Regions from separate parts of the Bacillus sp. FDAARGOS_235 genome, predicted to be linked through region 4. Evidence: riboswitches for the same ligand, from Rfam matches in the RefSeq annotation. Region 4 holds a riboswitch; each other region holds the start of a gene.
The links. A riboswitch is a leader RNA that binds a small molecule or an ion and turns the genes downstream of it on or off. The one in region 4 is predicted to bind thiamine pyrophosphate.
Positions count from the first base shown of each region.

Region 1: another riboswitch for thiamine pyrophosphate. It lies ahead of thiT (energy-coupled thiamine transporter ThiT); the one in region 4 lies ahead of thiM (hydroxyethylthiazole kinase).
Region 2: another riboswitch for thiamine pyrophosphate. It lies ahead of thiC (phosphomethylpyrimidine synthase ThiC); the one in region 4 lies ahead of thiM (hydroxyethylthiazole kinase).
Region 3: another riboswitch for thiamine pyrophosphate. It lies ahead of tenA (thiaminase II); the one in region 4 lies ahead of thiM (hydroxyethylthiazole kinase).

Region 1 is NZ_CP020437.2:3,560,571-3,566,362, forward strand. It holds gene A6J74_RS20400 (class D sortase) at 1-217, shown strand, start outside; gene A6J74_RS20405 (response regulator transcription factor) at 257-946, shown strand; gene A6J74_RS20410 (sensor histidine kinase) at 943-2,793, shown strand; gene thiT (energy-coupled thiamine transporter ThiT) at 3,016-3,684, opposite strand; TPP riboswitch at 3,771-3,872, opposite strand; gene A6J74_RS20420 (FeoA family protein) at 4,067-4,294, shown strand; gene feoB (ferrous iron transport protein B) at 4,291-5,792, shown strand, end outside.
Region 2 is NZ_CP020437.2:3,208,355-3,214,146, forward strand. It holds gene A6J74_RS18400 (metal-binding protein) at 1-328, shown strand, start outside; gene A6J74_RS18405 (magnetosome magnetite crystal formation protein family) at 443-760, opposite strand; gene lldP (L-lactate permease) at 1,057-2,715, shown strand; TPP riboswitch at 2,787-2,902, shown strand; gene thiC (phosphomethylpyrimidine synthase ThiC) at 3,016-4,776, shown strand; gene A6J74_RS18420 (arsenic transporter) at 4,880-5,792, opposite strand, start outside.
Region 3 is NZ_CP020437.2:2,170,398-2,176,189, reverse strand. It holds gene A6J74_RS13125 (DUF3965 domain-containing protein) at 1-442, shown strand, start outside; gene A6J74_RS13115 (hypothetical protein) at 683-1,015, opposite strand; gene A6J74_RS13110 (SH3 domain-containing protein) at 1,021-2,181, opposite strand; TPP riboswitch at 2,456-2,568, shown strand; TPP riboswitch at 2,629-2,732, shown strand; gene tenA (thiaminase II) at 2,816-3,511, shown strand; gene A6J74_RS13100 (ABC transporter ATP-binding protein) at 3,480-4,229, shown strand; gene A6J74_RS13095 (ABC transporter permease) at 4,229-4,981, shown strand; gene A6J74_RS13090 (ABC transporter substrate-binding protein) at 4,978-5,792, shown strand, end outside.
Region 4 is NZ_CP020437.2:2,506,518-2,512,309, forward strand. It holds gene ilvA (threonine ammonia-lyase) at 1-1,117, opposite strand, end outside; gene thiE (thiamine phosphate synthase) at 1,226-1,885, opposite strand; gene thiM (hydroxyethylthiazole kinase) at 1,899-2,708, opposite strand; TPP riboswitch at 2,781-2,890, opposite strand; gene topB (DNA topoisomerase III) at 3,081-5,270, shown strand; gene A6J74_RS14790 (YhgE/Pip domain-containing protein) at 5,306-5,792, opposite strand, start outside.

The sequences.
Region 1 (5,792 bases), 1.1 Mb from region 4:
GAAAGAAAAGGATACTCTTACTTTAGAGTATGATAATAAAACTTACACATATGAAATTCAAAAGACGTGGATTACCCATGCGGATGATCGTACTGTTATTATAAAAAAAGAAGAACCACTATTAACACTGACAACTTGTTACCCATTTGATTATATAGGAGATGCACCGGATAGATATATTATCGAGGCGAAGTTAACTGCTAGTTATTCAAAATAAAATTATAGTTTCTGAAGGCGAGAGGGGGATACATAGGTTATGTCAAAAAACATTTTAATTGTTGAAGATGAAGAGATTTTACGTGAAATATTAAAAGATTATTTTTTAAGTGAACAATATGTAGTGTTTGAAGCAAGGGACGGGAAAGAAGCTTTAGTTGTATTTGAAGAAGAAGAGGTTGATTTAGTTATTTTAGATATTATGTTGCCGGAACTCGATGGATGGTCTGTTTGCCGAAGAATTCGGAAGACGTCCGAGGTGCCTATTATTATGTTGACGGCGCGCGTAGATGAAGATGATACGTTACTTGGTTTTGAACTTGGGGCAGATGACTATGTGACGAAGCCGTACAGTCCACCAATTTTATTAGCAAGAGCGAAACGATTATTAGAAAGTAGAAAAGCATCGAAGAAACCTTTAGAGAATGAAGATGATACGTTATCAATTCATGGTATCCACGTTCATTTTCCATCACGTACTGTTACTGTTGATGAGGTAGATGTTAGTTTAACGCATACGGAGTTTGAAATATTGGTGTATTTCATGAAAAACCAAGGAATTGTACTAACAAGGGAACAATTAATTTCAAGAATTTGGGGATATGAATTTGCTGGTGATGATCGAACGGTTAATAGCCATATTCGTAATTTAAGAAATAAATTAGGAGAGAAAGCAAAGTACATTACAACTGTAGTGCGAACTGGATATAAGTTTGAGGGGAATGTATGAGAAAAGGGATTGTACTAAAATTATTTACTCTCACAACAGCATTATGTATGTTAATTTTAGCGACGATATTTATTGGACAAACGATATTTTTCAAACAATATTATGCGAATCGAAAAGTAGAAGATATTAAAGTGAATTTAAATTCCTTTGAAAAGAATTATTTAAATTACGCAGGAAATGCAGAAGGAATTCAGAAACTGGAGCAAGACTTTTTTAGAGAAAATAATACGTGGATTACGACATTAGATCAGAATGGGAATTTAAAACATGTGGATGATTTTTATTTTGAGGTAACGATAGACCGTAGGAAACAAAAGGAGTTTGGACAACAAATATTCAAGATTCCCTTATACAATCTCGTCAATATAGAGGAGATTGATAATAAATCATCAGATCAGTTTTTAGGACAAACAATGTCTGTTTCTGGGGTGAAACAAGAAGATAGTTTTATTCCATTCTCTTTCATGTTAAGTAAGCAAAATTTAAATGGATCTAATAAGCCATTAGAAAAAGCGTTTCAGGAGAAAATTAAATTAGATGAGGAGAAAAGGAGAGCAGCTGGGGAGCAACTTGTTAAGGAAAAGAAACCAGCTGTTCAGGAAGAAGCTGCTCAGGAATTAGGCTTTTACATAGGAGGACGTGTTACAAAAGTACAGTTCCCAGATGTAAAAGGTCCTGTGAATCCAATTTATAAAAATAGTATATTCTTGGATAACATAAAAGAATTTCAAACGGATTTATTATTAAAAGAGAGCAAGCACATACAATATGCAACACAAACAATGGACTATGAAAAAAATGATATAAAATATAAATTATTAATTAAGCCAATAAAAGAAAAAGATGGATCAGTAGCATATATATATGCGATGGCTTCTTTACAACCAGTAGATGAGGCTGTACAAATGGTACAAGATTATTACATTTACATTATTGCATTTGTAGTCGTTTTGGTTTTTCTAGCTTCGTTTTATTACTCGAAACAAATTGCAAAACCGCTACTAAAAATAAATGATACAACGAAAAAAATAGCGCATTTAGATTTCACAGAAAAAATACCAATTACTTCAAAAGATGAAATTGGTGATTTATCGAAAAATATTAATACGCTATCGAATAAACTCCATTCGCATATTGGACAGCTAGAACAAGATATTGAAAAGGAAAGAAAGCTAGAAAAGACGCGGAAGGAATTCATTTCTGGTGTTTCACATGAATTAAAAACACCGTTAAGTATTATGAAAAGCTGTATTTCTATTTTAAAGGATGGGGTAGCTGAACATAAAAAAGAGTACTATTTTCAAGCGATGGAACGAGAAGTAGATAAAATGGATACGTTAATTTTAGATATGCTTGAGTTAGCTAAATTTGAGTCAGGTACATATAAAATGAAAATGGATTCATTTTATATCGATACAGTAATTGAAGATATATGTGAACACCTTTCTGTAGAAATAGAGAAAAAAGAACTTCGTGTTCATAAAAATATAGGTCCATTTGAAGTAGTCGCAAATCAAGGCCGGATTGAACAAGTCATCGTGAACTTCATTACGAATGCCATACGTTATACACCGAATAAAGAGGATATTATTATTTCTACAATAGATGAGAAAAATCGTATAAAAGTGTGTATTGAAAATAAAGGTACTCATATTGAAGAAGAGCAATTAGATAAAATTTGGGATCGTTTTTATCGCGTGGATGCAGCACGTCATCGTTCACAAGGTGGAACAGGGCTTGGGCTTGCTATTTCAAAGAATATTTTAGAACTGCACGATGCTGAATATGGGGTAAAGAATACAGAAGATGGTGTGTTATTTTACTTCTACTTACTGAAAAAAGCGTAGATCATACATGCTACGCTTTTTTTTAAGTTATTTTCATATTATCTTTACCTAATCTTTATTTTTAAGAGATATAATCTTGTTAGAAAAAGAGGTTATGTAAGGAGTAGATTAGCCATGAATAGCAATTTACTAGGTGTGATGGTATTTATTTTTCTTTGTGCATTTATTGTATTTATTATCGATATTACTCATTGAGAATTTTGATATAAAAAAGGGCGCTAGTTAAGCGCCCTTTTTGTTTGCATTTATTTGATAAGCATTGATGCTTTTGAATAAGCGTGGTGAAGTGATAAATAAAAATATAAGTAAAACTGTACATAGAATAAAAGAACCAAGCATTGTGCTGCCATTTACGATTAATGAATATAGCACAGCTGATTGACCTTTCGGTGCATATTGTCCCCAGAAAATAATACCGGCAATAAAGTGACAGAAGTAACGAGCTAGACTACCGATAAATGTAGCAACGATAATGAATCCAATTACTTTCTTTCCTTGGTTTTGTTTTGATGAAGGTTTATCTTTATGGCTACTTAAGTTTGATTGTTCGTTGCCATTCGCATTAGATGCTAAAAGTGCATTTTGAATTGGACGATAGAATAACCCGGCAAATCCGATAAAAGCAAAGGCAATGAAGTACTCAATGAATGCTTGAACTGGTGTTAAAATGTAGGCATCACCTACGACAATTTGTAACAGTCCCCAAACTAAACCACCTAAGAAAGCTGATTTAAAGCCCCAGCGGTAAGCAATAATAAAAATAGGAATCATAGCGAATGAGATAGAACCGCCTGTTGGAAGTTTAATTGATAATGGTAAAATGTCGATGACCATGGCGAAGGCTGCAAGAATAGCAGATTCGATCATCGCTTGTAAATTAGTGTTACGCATGTTGTCTCCCCCTAAATCCAAGTTGTACAAAAAAGAATAGATATCATAGGAGGATACGAAATACGTAAATAAAAATGAGGTATGTATTTCGGACGTTTGCACAATCCCTGCGTTAGCATTAACTAACAGGTTCGAAGGGTCGGAACGAAGTGTTCCCTCTCAGCGGCATGGCTCCCCCAGTGATAACGAGATTCTTTATTTGCTATTGTTTATTGTAAGCGAAATGGATGAGAATGGCAAACGAATACAGTATGACAATAATTGAAATACAATTGTAGCGAAATGTTAATAAATATGAAGCAAAAGGGTATAGTACAAGAGAAATTGGGTGTGGTATAATTTTTTTGAAAATAATTATCATTCTCTTCTGAGGGGGAAGGTTATGAGCTTAGTAGATATTAAAATTGGAGAGAAAGTGTTAGTAAAAAGTATTCAGTCTTTAGATCAGCTATTAAAGCGTAGACTAGCTGCTTTCGGTCTTGCTGAAGGAAGCGAACTTCGCCTGAAACAGAAAGCGATGTTTAAAGGTCCTTGTACATTGGAGTGTCGTGGACAGTTAATTAGTATTCGTCATTGTGACGCGAAAATGATAAAGGTGGAATTAGCGTGAATAAGGTAGCTTTGCTAGGGAATCCGAATACAGGGAAGACATCATTATTTAATGCACTTACTGGTTCTTATGAATATGTAGGAAACTGGAGCGGTGTAACAGTAGAAAAGAAGGTTGGTAAATTAAAAGATAGACAAGGAACATTAATTGATTTACCAGGTGTTTATGATTTAAATCCAGTTTCACGTGATGAAGGTGTTGTAACAAACTTTCTATTAACAGAAGAATTTAATCATATGTTAAATATCGTAGATTCCTCGCAGTTTGAAAGAAATATGCATTTAACGTTGCAGTTACTTGAATTTGGTAAGCCAGTCTCAATTGGTTTAAACATGGTTGATGTGGCGAAGCAAAGAGGAATTGTAATTGATGTAAAACGATTATCAGAACTATTAGGTGTAACAGTTGTGCCTGTCGTTGCAAGAAGTGGAAAAGGCTGTGAAGAACTGCTTACGACTCTTAAAGAAAATGACAAAAAAGAGAAAAAGCCATTCCTTATTTCATATGGTGTACAAATGGATGAAGGAATTGGAGAAGTAATTGCTCTTTTAGAGACAGTGAATTACGAGCATCCGAGATGGTTAGCACTTCAATTTTTAAGCAATAACGAAGTAGTAGAAAAAGAAATAAAAGCATTACCAATTTATAAGGAACTCATAGCCATTCGATCTCGCTTAGAAGGAAAACTTGATTGTACGTTAGAAGAGCACATTTACAAAACTCGTGAAGCGTATATTGAAAAGTTAAAAACAAATGTTATGAAGCATGAGAAAGAAGGAAAAATTCCTTTTTCAGAAAAAATTGATAGATTAATTACACATAAAATTTTAGGACTTCCAATCTTTTTAGCAGTTATGTTTTTTATTTTTCAGGTTACGTTTACTTGGATTGGTACACCTTTATCGGATATGTTAGATGAGTTTTTTGGTGGCCAGCTTACGGATTGGGTGACGGCTGGACTTACAAGTATTGGAGCTTCTGATTTTATTCAAGCGCTTGTTACAGAAGGTATTATTGCCGGTGTTGGTGCTGTGTTAGTATTCGTTCCACAAATCTTTGCACTATTCTTTTTCATTTCATTATTAGAAGACTCAGGGTATATGGCGCGAATTGCAGTTGTTATGGATAGAATTATGGAGTTCTTCGGTTTAAATGGAAAAGCCTTTATTCCGATGATTATCGGTTTTGGCTGTAACGTTCCAGGTATTATGGCAGCGAGAACGATTGAACAGGAGAAAGAGCGTTTACTTACAATTTTAGTAACACCATTTATGTCTTGTTCAGCACGTTTACCTGTATATGCATTATTTGCGGGAGTGTTCTTCCCTCATAGTCAGGCAACTGTTGTGTTCTCTTTATACGTTGCAGGGATTGTCCTTGCGTTATTAGTTACAAAAATAATGTCTCTTACTATTTTAAAAGCGGAAAAATCTATTTTCGTCATTGAACTACCGCCTTACCGCGTGCCACAAGCGAAAACGTTATGGCTTAGCACATG
Region 2 (5,792 bases), 700 kb from region 4:
TAATGCGTATAATAAATGGGGATTCCTGCGTATATTTTGGTATCCGTATAAGAAAGTAATGCCACATCGTTCCTTTCTTACACATACGATTATACTTGGTGATGTAATTCGTATTGCATACATGTTAATCGTATTTTCTCCGTTTTTATTTCTATTAAATGTAATAGCACTGGACGGGAACTTAATAGAAATTGCGAAAAAACATGAGGTGGAAATTAAAACGTTCCTAATGGGAATTGTTGTGGCGAGCACGCTTCACATTATAGCGGATAAAACGAATACGCGCCGAAAGAAAATGATGAGAAAAAAGAAGAAACGAAGAAGATAAAGTGAAACTTTAATCAGTAGGGGCATCCCCCGCTAATTATTAGCTCACACTAATCGGAAAAAGGACACTTGCAAATTGCAAGTGTCCTTTTTTTAAACAAACGTTTGTTTAAAATTAAGCTTTCAGCACTTTAATTCCTTTTACAATGTTCCAGATGAAGTAGTATAAGCTGATGATTCCGCAAATAGCTAAGACAATCATTGCTCCAATTCCAAGTGTTACATCTGGTTGGTCCGATCCGATGCCCATAATTCCTAAAATAGCTACGCCGATAAATGTAGCGATACTTGGAATGATATGTGTCCATAGAGCACGTTTTGCATGTGGCTTTGTTTCAGCATCCCCCACAATCCAAACGATGATTGGGAATAAGATAGGGGCAAATAGTACACTAAAGTATGATAAAGCAGCTAGTATTTTGTTTCCATTCATATATATCACCTCATAAATAATTTCCGTTGTTATACTATTATTATGCAGTAATTTTTACAAGCTTACTATCGATGAACATTACAAGAACGTGACGATTTTGTAAGATTTTTTCTTTAAATAATAAAATTTTCAAAAAAATCTTTTTTTATGGAAAACGCTGTGATAAAGTATAAATGGGATTAGATGAAAACGTTTTCTTGAACGTTTTTTATTTTTAGACTTAAAGGTATGATGACCTGATAGTCTATTGATGAGGTTATTCTATTTAAAAGGGGATTCTTTAGGGGGAGAGAACAATGAACACATGGACACAAGTTTATGATCCGTTCGGTAACATTTGGATTTCGGCAGCAGTCGCACTTATTCCAATCATCTTTTTTTTCTTAGCTTTAGCAGTTTTCCGCATGAAGGGGTATGTGGCAGGATTTATTACAGTTGTACTTACAATTTTAGTAGCGTTATTCGCTTATAAAATGCCGTTTACGATGGCGATGGCAGCAACCGGATACGGTTTTTTATACGGACTATGGCCAATTGCTTGGATTATCATTATGTCGGTATTTTTGTATAAAATTTCCGTAAAAACAGGTCAATTCGATGTCATTCGTGCATCTGTATTATCTATTACAAATGATCACCGTTTACTCGTTATTTTAATTGGTTTTTCATTCGGAGCATTTTTAGAAGGGGCTGCGGGATTCGGTGCACCAGTAGCAATCACGGCAGCGCTTCTAGCAGGTCTCGGATTAAATCCTTTATATGCGGCTGGTCTTTGTTTAATCGCAAATACTGCACCGGTAGCATTTGGAGCGATGGGAATTCCGATTACAGTTGCTGGACAAGTAACGGGTATTGATCCACATAAAATCGGACAAATGGCTGGACATCAGTTACCGTTTCTATCATTATTTGTTCCGTTCTTCATCGTATTTTTAATGGATGGGTTTAAAGGGGTAAAACAAACGTGGCCTGCGTTACTTGTAGCAGGTAGTTCATTTGCAATTACACAGTTTATTACAGCAACGTTTCTAGGGCCGGAGCTTCCGGATATTACGTCAGCACTTGTAAGTTTAGTGAGTTTAGCGCTGTTCTTAAAAGTTTGGCAGCCGAAAGAAATCTATCAATCTAAACAAGCAAATAGTGAAGTAGCGGCAACAACGACGACATCTATGCCAAAACTCACAATAGGAAAAGTAGTGAAAGCATGGTCTCCGTTCATTATTTTAACGGTTATGGTAGTTGTTTGGAGCCAAAGCTTCTTTAAATCTTTATTTGCTCCAGGAGGCGCTTTAGAAAGTCTTGTATTTAAGTTTGAAGTTCCAGGCTTACACAATTTAGTAATGAAAGCAGAGCCGATAGTAAATAAACCAACGCCTTATGAAGCAATTTTGAAATTAGATGTTTTATCAGCGACTGGAACGGCAATTTTAATTGCTTGTATTATTTCTATCTTTATTTTGAAAATGAGTGCAAAAGATGCAGTAGCGACATTTAAAGAAACGTTAAACGAACTTAAGATGCCAATTCTATCTATCGGATTCGTATTAGGATTCGCATTTATCGCAAACTATTCTGGTCTATCTTCTACATTAGCGCTAGCGCTAGCAGGAACTGGCGGACTATTCCCTTTCTTCTCACCATTCCTAGGTTGGATTGGTGTATTCTTAACAGGATCCGATACGTCTGCGAACGCACTGTTCTCGAATTTACAAGCAATTACGGCACAGCAAGTTGGCGTATCTGAAGTACTTCTCGTTGCGGCAAATACAACAGGTGGTGTAACAGGTAAGATGATTTCTCCGCAATCGATTGCAATTGCTTGTGCTGCAGTTGGACTTGCCGGAAAAGAGTCGGATTTGTTCCGTTTTACAGTGAAGCATAGTTTGTTCTTCGTTATTATCGTTGGTATTATGACGTATGTACAGGCATATTATTTAACGTGGATGATTCCATAAACAATAAAAGAAATAAACTTTTCATTTTTCAGATTATCGTGTATGATGAGAAAGTATTGAAAATTAAATCAGTGATAAACTAGGGGTGCCTAACGTATGCGTAGGCTGAGAGAGAAGCGCGTGAACTTCTTAACCCTTTGGACCTGATCTGGCTCGTACCAGCGTAGGGAAGTTAGCGGCTTTACATAATGATGTCTTTTATGAGCCAGGTCCTTATTTTTTTATGGACCTGGCTCTTTTTGTTTTGGCATACGCTGGCCATATCTCGTCCTTGTCACGTACAGGGGGGCAACAAAGGTTATGAAACAATCTGTTTCAGCTGAACAAATTGAATTGAAATCGAGTTTACCAGGAAGTAAGAAAGTGTATGTAGATGGACCACGGGAAGGTATGAAAGTACCGATGCGTGAGATTGCACAAAGCGATACGAATGGTGTCCAAAATCCGCCCATCCGTGTGTATGATACGAGTGGTCCTTATACGGATCCGGCCTATAAAGTGGAGCTGGAAAAGGGGATTCCAACGCCGCGTCATTCTTGGGTCATGGAGCGCGGGGATGTAGAGGCATACGAAGGGCGTGAAGTAAAACCAGAGGATGACGGTGTGAAAGTGGCTTCGAAACATACACCTGTTTTCCCGCAAATGGATCGTAAGCCGCTTAGAGCGAAGGAAGGTGCAAATGTTACGCAAATGCACTATGCGCGTAATGGCATTATTACGTCTGAGATGGAGTATGTTGCGATTCGTGAAGGAGTGGAGCCTGAGTTTGTTCGTAAGGAAATTGCAGAAGGTCGTGCGATTTTACCAGCGAATATTAACCATCCGGAAGCAGAACCGATGATTATCGGACGTAACTTTCATGTGAAGGTAAATGCAAATATCGGAAACTCTGCTGTATCTTCTTCTATTGCAGAAGAAGTAGAGAAGATGACATGGGCAACGCGCTGGGGTGCAGATACGATTATGGATTTATCTACAGGTAAAAATATTCATACGACGCGCGAATGGATTATTCGTAATGCTCCTGTACCGGTTGGAACTGTGCCCATTTATCAAGCGCTTGAGAAAGTAAACGGAATTGCAGAAGATTTAACGTGGGAAGTGTACCGTGATACGTTAATTGAGCAAGCGGAGCAAGGCGTTGATTACTTTACGATTCACGCTGGTGTATTACTTCGTTACATTCCAATTACTGCAAAACGTACGACAGGTATCGTTTCACGCGGTGGTTCGATTATGGCGCAGTGGTGTTTATTCCATCATAAAGAAAACTTCCTATATACTCATTTTGAAGAGATTTGTGAAATTATGAAGCAGTACGATGTTTCATTCTCGCTTGGAGATGGATTACGTCCAGGTTCGATTGCAGATGCAAATGACGAAGCGCAGTTCTCGGAGCTTGAAACGCTTGGTGAATTGACGAAAATCGCTTGGAAACATGATGTGCAAGTTATGATTGAAGGACCTGGACATGTACCGATGCACTTAATTAAAGAAAATATGGAGAAAGAACTTGATATTTGTCAGGGCGCGCCATTTTATACACTTGGGCCGCTAACGACAGATATTGCACCAGGATATGACCATATTACATCCGCAATTGGAGCAGCAATGATCGGCTGGCTTGGAACGGCGATGCTTTGTTATGTAACGCCGAAAGAACATTTAGGTTTACCAAATAAAGATGATGTTCGAGAAGGGGTTATTACGTATAAAATTGCAGCACATGCGGCTGATCTTGCGAAAGGGCATAAAACGGCTCATCAGCGTGATGACGCACTTTCAAAAGCACGTTTCGAATTTCGTTGGCGCGATCAATTTAATTTGTCTTTAGATCCTGAACGTGCGATGGAGTATCACGATGAAACGTTACCAGCAGAAGGAGCGAAAACAGCTCATTTTTGTTCAATGTGTGGACCGAAGTTTTGTAGTATGAGAATTTCACATGATATTCGTGAATATGCGAAAGAAAATGACTTAGAAACGACAGAAGCAATTGAAAAAGGAATGAAAGAGAAGGCGAAAGAATTTAAAGATACTGGTAGTCATTTATACCAATAACACGTTACACCTCTTTACTTGATTGATCACACTGTAGTACCTAACTTAATTATAGAAAAAGCCCCCTTTGCTAAGACGGTAGCAAAGGGGGCTTCTGTTTTCTTTATAAGGCAAAGAAGAGGTGTACCCAGTAGTATAAGAGGAATAATGTGACGACTGTTGTGAGAGGAATAACGATGAGAGATACGCTTAAATAATCTTTCCATTTTACTTTAATTTTGTTTTGTTTCAGAATATACATCCAGATGAGGGAAGCTAGTGTACCGATTGGTAATAATAGTGAACCGATGTCACTACCAATAATGTTTGCGAGGTAGATTGTTTTTAATGTGACTGGATCTAGCCCCATTTCTGTTAATGTGATTGTACCAATCATAAGGGCAGGGTGGTTATTGAAGACGTTAGAGAGGATGGATACAAGTCCGCCCATTGCAAAGCTAGCATAGAGTAAATGCTGACTTACAAGTGGCTCGAGCCATTGCACAAGTGCGGCTGTTAATCCTGCGTTGTGAAGCCCGTAAATAATGACGTACATAGAGAAGGCGAAGATTAAAATGTGCCACGGTGTCTTTTTTAAAATATCGACAGGGTTTGTTCGTAAGTAGTACCATCTCCAGATAAGAAGAACGAGGGAACCTAGCACTGCAACGATTTCGATTGGGATAGATAAGAAGGATGCAACGAACAGAAGACAGCGCATAAGGAAGACAAAACCTAATACTTTTAACATGAATTTTGTACGTTTTTGTTTCGTATCAACAGAATTGTTTCCTTTTAACGGATGGAAGTTTTTCGTGAAGAAAATTTCTTCAATATCATATGAAGAAACCGGTAATTTCTCTGGTAATTTTTTCTTTAAAACAGTGTACATGAGCCATGACATAAACAATAATCCTAATGTTGCAGGTACAAACATCATAGCAGTATGCATATAAAGAGTCATATTAACGATATTTAATGCGATTAAGTTTACGATATTACTTACACCGATTGGTGCACTAGAAGCAGTGGCGATT
Region 3 (5,792 bases), 340 kb from region 4:
TTGTCAAAGAGCTGTACTTTCTCAAATTTCAGATCGATTAGATCCACTAAAGACAACTCATGTAGATGATTATTTATATGTGATGAAAGAAATGATGGAACATATGACAATAGGTATAATGGATCGATATAACCATTTTATCGGAAAGTTATTATCATACGTGCCATTTTTCGAAATGATTCAAGTTCCACAGCATGCATATTATTGTGAAGAATTACTGTATATTTGTAAGGGCATTGAATATAAAGAGGAAATACTACGCAATTATATATTTATACAATTACATGATTGTTTACCATCATTCTTTAAACTATTTCTTAAAAATAAGCGTTATGCGACGATTCATGATATTCTTTTCTATTGGTGTGACGATGAACAAAGAATGGGTTTAGAGAAAAAATATAATCTTAGTTTTATTTATGAAAAATATGCTTGTGGCTAAACAGTATTTTACATATGAAAAATTAATATAAATTAAAAAGGATCTCAATGTTATGTGAGATCCTTTTTTGTTAGTAAAACAAGGAGAAAGTGATTAAGATGAGAAATAGCATTCCATATAGGAGAAGTTGTGCAGTATAACTTCCTTGTATACCAAAAAAAGTATTTAGTTTTCCGTATAAATTCAATATATATTTCATTGTGTTATCTTTGAAAGATTGGTACACAGTGTCTCCTCTTTCTAAGCTTCTTGTTCATGTTTTTTATTATTAGGGACATTAATGTATCTAGCTATGAATAATAAAACAGCCATAAAGAATACGGGAATTATAGTAGATAAATAAAAGCCATTACTAATAACATTTGTTATAAGGGCACTTAATAGAAAAATAGCATTATAAACATGGGCAACTTTTTGCTTTAGTCGCACTTGAAATGACTCCATCATAATTTCTAGAGCAACAAAAGCAATGATAATAGATAAAAATACAGTGTTTGTATTGTAAATTATTAAACAACAGATTAAACCTAAAAAGGCTAAGTATTCAATGAAGAGAGGTATATTGCGTGGCATACAATTTACCTAACTAAATACGGCAGTGGATTTACTGCATTTGTTTTTTCAAAATTCCATTCTCCATTATGTAATTCGAAATGGAGGTGTTGTCCGTATGAATGACCTGTGTTACCCATATGACCTAGTAATTGTCCAGTTTGTATTTGATCACCAGCTTGTACAGTGCGATCTTTCATATGAGCATAAACTGTTGTATATAATTTCCCGTTTATTTGATGGGCGATGAACACTACATTGCCATAACTAGCTGAATAATATGATTTAATAACTTTACCTGCAGCGGCAGCTTGAATGGAGACGTTACCTTGTGCTGCAATATCTATTCCATAATGCATTTGTTCCCAGCGTATATCAAAGGTTGAGCTGATTTTTCCTTGGGTAGGGAATTTGAAAACTGCTGGAATAGCTGAAGATTGAGCTGTTTGAGCTTGTGATTGCTGTTGATTTTGTACCACATAGTGTTTGGCCACATACCCGTATCCTGTGCCAAAACGAATTTTATACCAAGTTCCTACTGTTTCTACTACTTGTATCTGTGTACCGTTTTGTAAAGAACCAAGTAGAGTACCATTTGTGCTAGCATTGTTACGTACATTTAATTTAGGTGTTGCAACAGTATATTTCGTATCATTTTGAACTGTGATTCCTTTTACTAAGGGCTGCGAACCATTAGATACGAATGCTTTTTGTACATAACCTGTTTGACCGTTATGTGAAATTTTATACCATTCGCCTTGTTCTCCTTGAATAGTCACGAACTTACCATTTGGTAATACATCTAAAATGGAAGATTCTAAATTAGGTTCAGAGCGAACGTTCAATGCATTAGCATTGACGATGTATTGATTAGTAGATTGAAGTTTGTTTTTTTGCAGAATAGCATCTTTTTGTACATAGCCTACTTTATTATTAACAGATACTTTATACCAATCCTTCGTTGTTTTAAGTATGTTAACTTTCGTATTAAAGCGAATTGTATCAAGGGATGTGCTATTTGTATTATCTTCTTTATGTAAGGCTACTTGATCGACTTTGACATATCCAGTTTTGACATTAGATAATTGTTCAGCGTTTGCTTTTTGTACATTTGTTTCGCCCATAGAAGGAAGTAATGAGGCGATTGCGACAGTAGTTGCTGTTAGAGCTGTAGCTTTCATATTCATATAATAGAGACCTCCTCTAGTTGTATAGTTAGTTGTAATTTTATTATAGTATAAAGATATAATATAGTGGGTGTATTCACATAAATGTAATATGAAATCAATATAAAAATAAATTTTTTCAGGATAATGATTCCTTTTTATGGAATTAATTGGTATTTTATTTTACGAAATAGAATAATAATTATTATATAACTCTGTAATTTCGTTGACAATTGAGAAAATTAAAACAGTTGATGATGTCTTATTAGGGTGTTATACTGACAGTGATAATTTTATAGTTTGCTAGGAGAGCTGGTGTTGCCAGCTGAGAGTAAGACCTTAAGTCTTTGATCCTTTTCATTACCTGATCTAGATTATGCTAGCGTAGGGAAGCAATTCGGACACTAATGATGAGTCCCCGTTTCTTTGCGTATAGAAACGGGGCTTTTTTATTTGAAAATTTTATATTGAAACCACTAGGGGTGCTTTTCGTGCTGAGAGAGGAATAATCCTTAACCCTTACAACACCTGATCTAGGTAATACTAGCGAAGGGAAGTGGAACAACGAATAAACTATAATTTTATTTGTTGTAACCACTTCTGATTATAGAAGTGGTTTTTTATTTAGATACATATATTGAAGGGGGAAATAGAAATGAAATTTTGTAATAGATTGTTAGAAGCTGTACAACCAGTTTGGGAGATGAGTCATAATCATCCATTTGTAGTAGGGATGGGGGATGGCACGTTAGAAAAAGATAAGTTTCAGTATTACATTATTCAAGATTATTTATATTTGTTAGATTATGCAAAGCTATATGCCATCGGTGTTGTAAAGGCAACGAATCCACAAGTAATGGGAAAATTTGCTGAACAAATTGATGGAATATTAAATGGAGAAATGACGATCCATAAACAGTATGCAAAAAGGCTTGGAATTTCTATAGAGGAGATAGAATCAGCAAAACCATCTGCTAAAAATTTAGCTTATACAAATTACATGATGTCTGTATCTCAAAATGGCACACTTGCGGAATTAATAGCAGCACTTCTTCCATGTATGTGGAGTTATTGGGAAATTGGAAAGCGTTTAAATGATATTCCTGGAGCGAGAGATCATGAGTTCTTTGGTGAGTGGATTCAAGGATATAGTTCTGAAGAATACGGTAACCTTTGTATTTGGTTAATAGATTTATTAGATGAAATGGCAATTGGAAAGTCAGAGCGAGAGCTAGAAAGATTAGAGGAGATTTTCTTATATTCCAGTCGATTTGAATATTTATTCTGGGATATGTCCTATCGTAAGGAGATGTGGGGATTTGAGGAGCAAGAACATACTACAGTTTCATAATGTTTCTTTTCATTATGATGAGAAGCCAATCATCGATGAATTAAATACTTCTATACAAGAGAAAGAGTTTGTAAGCATTATTGGGCCAAGTGGCTGCGGGAAAAGTACTCTATTTCGCCTTATTACAGGCTTAGAAGAAGTTAGTACTGGACGGATAGAGCTGACAGAAACAAAAAGTCATCCTGTAGGGTATATGCCTCAAAAAGATATGCTCCTGCCGTGGAGAACAATTATTGAGAATGCTGCTTTGCCACTAGAATGTCAGGGTGTACAGAAGAAAGAAGCACAAGTAAAGGCAAAGGAACTGTTACATAAATTTGGTTTACAAGGATACGAGGGAAAATACCCGAAAGATTTATCTGGTGGTATGAAGCAGCGCGTATCTTTTATCCAAACATTATTAACAGGCGGAGAGATATTATTGCTAGATGAACCGTTTAGCGCATTGGACGCTTTAACGAAGGCATCTTTGCAAGAATGGTTGTTTGAACAATGGAAAGAGTGGGAAAAAACAATTTTATTTATCACTCATGATGTGGAAGAAGCGTTGTTTCTTTCGAATCGAATTTTAGTGGTGGAACAGCAGCCGATAACTACTTTGACTGAACGGATTGTGCCGCTTGATCATAACAGAACACGAAAAGATTTATATAAACCGGATGTGTTAGCGCTGAAAGATGAGCTTCTTAGTATGTTACAAAGGCAGGTACTCGTATGATGAACCGATTGAAAGAATTAGTTCCTGCCATTACACTTTCTAGCATTTTACTCGTTATGTGGGAAATAGGAGCAAGAATTGTAGATGAAATGTACATTTTACCGTCACCGTCAGCAATTGTAATGAAGATATGGAAACTAAAAGACATATTATTTACGGTTCATTTACCGGCAACGTTATACGTCGTTTTAATAGGTGTTGTTATTTCTATCGTATTAGGTGTAGGGCTAGCGATGTTAATGAATGCGAGTACATGGATGGAAAGGGCATTTTATCCATTATTAGTTGCCTCACAAACGATTCCCATTACAGCGCTTGCTCCGCTTTTCGTTTTATGGTTTGGATATACCATCTGGAGTAAGGTTGTTGTTACAGTTTTAATTACGTTTTTCCCTATTGCGGTCAATACGTATGACGGACTGCGTAGTACGAAAAAAGAATGGGAGGAGCTCTTAGTTACATATGGAGCAACGAAGAAAGATGTTTTTCTTAAGTTAAAGTTACCGTCTGCTCTTCCTTATTTTTTTTCAGCTTTAAAAATTGCAGTTCCGCTTAGTGTAATTGGGGCAGCAATCGGTGAATGGCTCGGTGCACAAGCTGGGCTTGGTTATTTCAGTAAGAGAATGATGACACAGTTAGATGGAGCTGGTGTATTTGCACCCATTGTATTGTTATCATTATTAGCTATTTTCTTCGTCATACTTATTTCCGTATTAGAAAAGAAATTCATTAGTTGGAGGAAGCATTCATGAAATTTTTAAAACGCATCTTTGTGTTTACATTATTAGTTGCAATGATTGCAGGATGTTCGAGTAATTCAGCATCAGATAAAAGTAAAAAAGAGAAAGAAATAACGGTTATGCTCGATTGGTACCCAAATGCGGTACATAGCTTTATTTATGCAGCAATTGAAAAAGGCTACTTTAAAGAAGAAGGAATAAAGGTAAATATAAAATTCCCTTCTAATCCAACTGATCCATTAACTTTAGCTGCAGCAGGGAAAGTGACAGTTGGTTTGTATTATCAGCCAGATGTTGTTATGGCCAGAGCAAATGAACAAATTCCAGTGAAATCAATTGGAGCTGTCGTACGTTCACCGTTAAATCATGTCGTATCGCTGAAATCAGCAGGTATTCAATCACCGAAAGATTTAGAAGGAAAAACAGTAGGATATTCTGGAACTCCTTTAAGTGAAGCATATTTAAAAACGATGATAAAAGAAGCTGGTGGTAATCCTGATACGGTGAAAGTAGTTGATGTTGGCTTTGATTTAGTACCAGCGTTAATTACGAAAAAAGTGGATGCTGTAACAGGAGCATACATTAACCATGAAGTACCTGTTATGCGTCATGAAGGTCATGAACCAGCGTACTTTAATCCAGCAGAATATGGTGTGCCTAATTATCATGAACTTGTTTTCGTAACAGGTGATAAAACGTTGAAAAAAGATAAAGAAGCATTGCAAGCCTTTTTACGTGGGGCAAAAAAAGGGTATGACTTTATGAAGAAAAGCCCTGATGAAGCATTAAATATTTTATTAGATCATCAAGAAAAAGAAAACTT
Region 4 (5,792 bases):
GCAATTGCGCATATCCTGGAAATACCTTTGTACCAATCCGTTCTAAATGTATATTTAATACATTCGCTTCAAAATTTGTTACAATCTCGAGCAAATGATGCAAATAGCCTGGCTTATCTTTAATCATTGTCGCGATGTGAATGAAGCGTCCTGCTTCAACCATTCCATGCTCAATAATACGCGAAATAAAGTTTACATCGACATTTCCACCACTTAGTACGGATACGACCTTTTTTTCTTTTATTGGGACTTTGTGATAAAGCAAAGAAGCTAATGAGCTCGCACCAGACCCTTCAACCAACAATTTGTTCCGTTCAAGAAGCATTAACATCGTTCGTGCAATTTCCATTTCATCTACACAAAACACATCATCCACATAACGTTGTACAAGTTCAAAAGTCAAATCACCTGGCCTTTTAACCGCGATTCCATCCGCCATAGTTGGCGTCGACTCTACTGTTATTACCTTCTTTTCCTCAAGTGACTGTTTCATTCCCGGACAAGCAAGTGTCTGCACCCCATATATTTTCACTGATGGCTTTTGTTCTTTAATTGCCATCGCAACTCCTGCAATTAATCCTCCACCTCCAATAGGACAAATAACAGCCTCTACATCTTCCAGCTGTTGTAATATTTCCACACCGACTGTACCTTGACCAGCAATTACTGCTTCATCATCAAATGGATGTACAAATTTCGCTCCTGTCTTCTCTTTTAAATCTAGTGCATAAGCTAATGCATCATCAAATACATCACCTTGTAATTCTACATGTGCACCGTACTTTTTTGTCGCAAGTACCTTACTTAACGGAGCACCTTTTGGCATCACAATCGTACAAGGAATACTAAGCATATTACTAGAATAAGCGACTCCTTGCGCATGATTTCCAGCAGATGCCGCAACAACACCATTTTCTAAATCACCTTTCTCAAGAGAAACCATTTTATTATAAGAACCACGTACTTTAAAAGAGCCTGTCTTTTGTAAATTCTCCAGCTTTAAATACACTTCATTCTGTGATAACTCACTAAATGTACTTGAATAATCTAATGGGGTCATATGTACAATGCCCTTCATTTTCTCATAAGCAGCTATAATATCCTGAAATACAATCATGCCTTCGCCTCCGAAACAATATATGTTTATACATACTAGTTTAGGCGGCATATTTTGTTTTATACGACAAAAGACCACGTAGTATTTTCATACTACATGGTCTTTTATCTACAAACACTTATTTACTTCCCCAGCTAATCGCTTCGTACTTTCATACGCAGAATCCGCTAGACTAATTGCAGAAATAACTGAAACACCATCCGCACCCGCTTCTATAACGGCAGCAGTATTTTCAATTGTAATCCCACCGATACCAACAATCGGCACTGTAATTCCTTGTTCTCTAAAATGAGCTAAACCTTTCGTTCCTTGAACAGCTTTCGTATCTTTTTTCGTACTCGTTGGGAAAATAGGGCCAACTCCTAAATAATCAGCTCCGTTTTCAATCGCCCATTTTGCTTCTTCAATTGTATGTGTAGATACACCGATAATTTTATCTCCCATCTTTTCACGAACAGATGTAATCCCTTCATCATCTTGTCCTACATGAACACCATCTGCATCTAATTCAACGGCCAATTCTACATCATCATTTACAATGAAAGGAACACCATATTCCTTGCAAAGCGCCTGCAATTTCTTTGCAAAACGCACTCTATCCTCTCCAGTTAAAGTCCCTTCTCCCTTTTCACGAAATTGAAAAAGTGTCACTCCACCGTCTAACGCTTCTTTCAATATAGCTAACGGATCCTTCATGCAATTATTGCTTCCCATAATAAAATACACTTGTAATAGGTTAGACATTTTCTTGGTTTCAATGCGCATCATGTGTTTCATCCCCTTACTCTAACTCCTCAATCTTCCCATACTTCTCAATATCACCGGAAGTTGTATTCGCTAATTGATTTAAAAATTCAATTTGGAAACTACCAGGCCCTTTTTCTACCGTCTTAGCAGCTGCTAGTTCCGCAGCTACACCATAAAATGTTACTGCTGCTACTGCTGCCTTTACATAATCTTTTTCTACCGCAATAAATGCTCCTATTACAGAAGTTAGTAAACAACCCGTTCCAGTAACCTTTGTTAAAATAGAGTGACCGTTTCGAATAAGAATCGTTCGCTCTCCATCTGTAACGACATCTTCTTTTCCAGTAATGACCGCAACTGTATTCAATTCCTCTGCTGTCTGTTTTGCAATATTTACAACATTGCCATTTCCAGTACCAGCATCTACCCCTTTAATTTCCCATCTCTCATTAATAACGTTAGCTACTTCAGCTGCATTCCCACGAATTATCGCTAGATCTATTTCAGCTGGAATATGTCTCGCAACTTCTGTTCGATACGATGTTGCTCCTGCGCCAACAGGATCAAACAATACTGGTACATCATTCGTATTAGCCGACTTACCAGCAAGTAACATCGCTTCTACTTCCTCGGGACGAAGTGTTCCCATATTTAATACTAACGCTCCCGCAATGCTAGCCATTTCTGCTACTTCTTCTTTTGCATACGCCATTACAGGCGATGCCCCTAGTGCTAACAAACCGTTCGCTGTAAAGTTTGTTACAACAACATTTGTAATATTATGAACGAGCGGATTAGATTCCCTCACTAAATCCACTACTTTACTAATTTCTTTCATATTCATCCTTTTCATCTCCTAACTATAATGATGGGAGATACACAAAAAGGCACTTTGCGCGTATGCAAAGTGCCTGAACATGTGCTTTTACACTCTCCCTACGCTGGCATTATCCAACAGGTTCAAATGGTCAATGACGGATTAGTCATACTCTCAGTTTGCATCCACAAACTCCCATGTGTTTCTTATTCATCTACTTCAAAGTCTACTCTTATTCTAGTAAAATAACAAGTTCTTTACTTTTCCGTATAAAGTGAAACTTTAATCAGTGGGAGTTTTGTTCATTCCACTAAAACAGCTCAAACCTCGAGCGAAACTGAATCTCAAGAAAATGTATGCTATATTTAACTTATGGAAATTTGAAAGGATGTTTTTAATATGTCAAAAAGCGTTGTAATCGCTGAAAAACCTTCCGTTGCGCGAGATATTGCTCGTGTACTGAAGTGTGATAAAAAAGGAAACGGTTATCTTGAAGGTAGTAAATATATTGTAACTTGGGCTTTAGGTCATCTCGTTACATTAGCAGATCCAGAAAGCTATGATGTGAAATATAAAAAGTGGAATTTAGAAGACTTACCGATGCTACCGGAGCGTTTGAAATTAACGGTTATTAAACAAACTGGTAAACAGTTTAATGCTGTGAAAAGCCAGCTACTTAGAAAAGATGTAAATGAAATTATTGTCGCTACAGACGCAGGTCGTGAAGGCGAATTAGTCGCACGCTGGATTATCGATAAAGTTAAGTTGAATAAACCAATTAAACGTTTATGGATTTCTTCTGTAACCGATAAAGCAATTAAAGATGGTTTTGCAAATTTAAAACCAGGTAAGGCATATGACAATTTATACGCTTCAGCAGTTGCGCGTTCAGAAGCTGACTGGTATATCGGCCTTAACGCGACTCGAGCTTTAACAACTCGCTTTAACGCTCAACTAAATTGTGGTCGTGTACAAACACCTACTGTTGCTATGATCGCTAGTCGTGAAGATGAAATAAAAAACTTCAAAGCTCAAACTTACTACGGTATCGAAGCTCAAACAACTGATAAGTTAAAACTAACTTGGCAAGATGCAAACGGTAATAGCCGTAGTTTTAATAAAGAAAAAATTGATGGTATTGTAAAAAATCTAGATAAACAAAATGCCACTGTTGTGGAAATTGATAAAAAACAGAAGAAGTCATTCTCTCCTGGTCTTTACGATTTAACTGAATTACAACGTGATGCAAATAAAAAGTTTGGTTACTCTGCTAAAGAAACATTAAACATTATGCAGAAATTATATGAACAACATAAAGTGTTAACGTATCCTCGTACAGATTCACGCTACATTTCATCTGATATCGTTGGAACACTTCCAGAACGTCTAAAAGCGTGCGGTGTCGGGGAATATCGTCCGTTAGCACATAAAGTACTACAAAAGCCAATTAAGCCTAATAAATCATTTGTTGATGATAGTAAAGTAAGCGATCATCACGCAATTATTCCAACAGAAGGATACGTTAACTTCTCATCCTTTACAGATAAAGAGCGTAAAATTTATGATTTAGTTGTGAAACGTTTCTTAGCTGTTTTATTCCCTGCATTCGAATACGAGCAACTAACGTTACGCACAAAAGTTGGTAATGAAACGTTCATTGCACGCGGAAAAACGGTTTTACACGCTGGTTGGAAAGAAGTATACGAAAATCGCTTTGAAGACGATGATGTAACTGATGACGTAAAAGAGCAGCTTCTACCTCACATTGAAAAAGGTGATACATTAGCTGTAAAGTTAATTATGCAAACATCAGGTCAAACAAAGCCTCCTGCACGATTTAATGAAGCGACTTTACTTTCAGCAATGGAGAATCCTACAAAATATATGGATACGCAAAATAAACAACTTGCTGATACGTTAAAATCGACTGGTGGATTAGGCACTGTAGCGACACGTGCAGATATTATCGACAAACTCTTCAATTCATTTTTACTTGAAAAGCGTGGTAAAGATATTCACATTACATCAAAAGGCCGTCAGTTACTTGATTTAGTACCAGAAGAGTTAAAATCTCCTACACTAACTGGTGAATGGGAACAAAAACTTGAGGCTATCGCAAAGGGTAAACTGAAAAAAGAAGTCTTCATTTCTGAAATGAAGAACTATACGAAAGAAATTGTTTCTGAAATTAAATCAAGTGATAAAAAATATAAACATGACAACATTTCAACGAAGTCTTGTCCAGACTGTGGTAAACCAATGCTAGAAGTAAACGGCAAAAAAGGAAAAATGCTCGTTTGCCAAGACCGTGAATGTGGTCATCGTAAAAATGTATCTCGTACAACAAACGCTCGTTGTCCACAATGTAAGAAGAAACTAGAACTACGTGGTGAGGGTGAAGGTCAAATCTTTGCATGTAAATGTGGCTATCGCGAAAAATTATCGACATTCCAGGAGCGACGTAAAAAAGAATCTGGAAACAAAGCTGATAAGCGTGACGTTCAAAAATATATGAAACAACAGAACAAAGAAGAAGAACCATTAAATAACCCGTTCGCAGAAGCATTAAAGAAATTAAAATTTGATTAAACAAAAAGGTTCCTACCGGAGGTAGGAACCTTTTTTTAGTGAATGATTTTACTTCCTTTTGCATTCTCAACGAATTTTTCACTTGATTTATTAATTGGTGTTTTCAGTAATAATGCAGCAACAATCATAACTACTACGAAAGCACTTAGTACAAGTAAATCTCTCGTTACGATATCCCAAAGCATTCCACCCACTGTTTCACGAATTGCACTAATTGCATACGTGAATGGTAAGAACGGATAAAGTGCTTGGAAGAACGCCGGTGTCATTTGAATTGGGAATGTTCCGCCCGACCCTGCTACTTGCAGTACAAGTAAAATGATCGCCATCGATTTCCCAACGTTTCCGAAAATAGAAACGAGTGAGTATACGATACAAACGAAGACTCCACCAATAAATAAACTAAATAACACAAACCAGAATTTATCGACTACGTACGTACCGAGTAAGAATATATCTCCCATTGATACGATAAACGCTTGTGAAAGACCTATCGTTAAGAATGTTAATAAACGTCCGAAG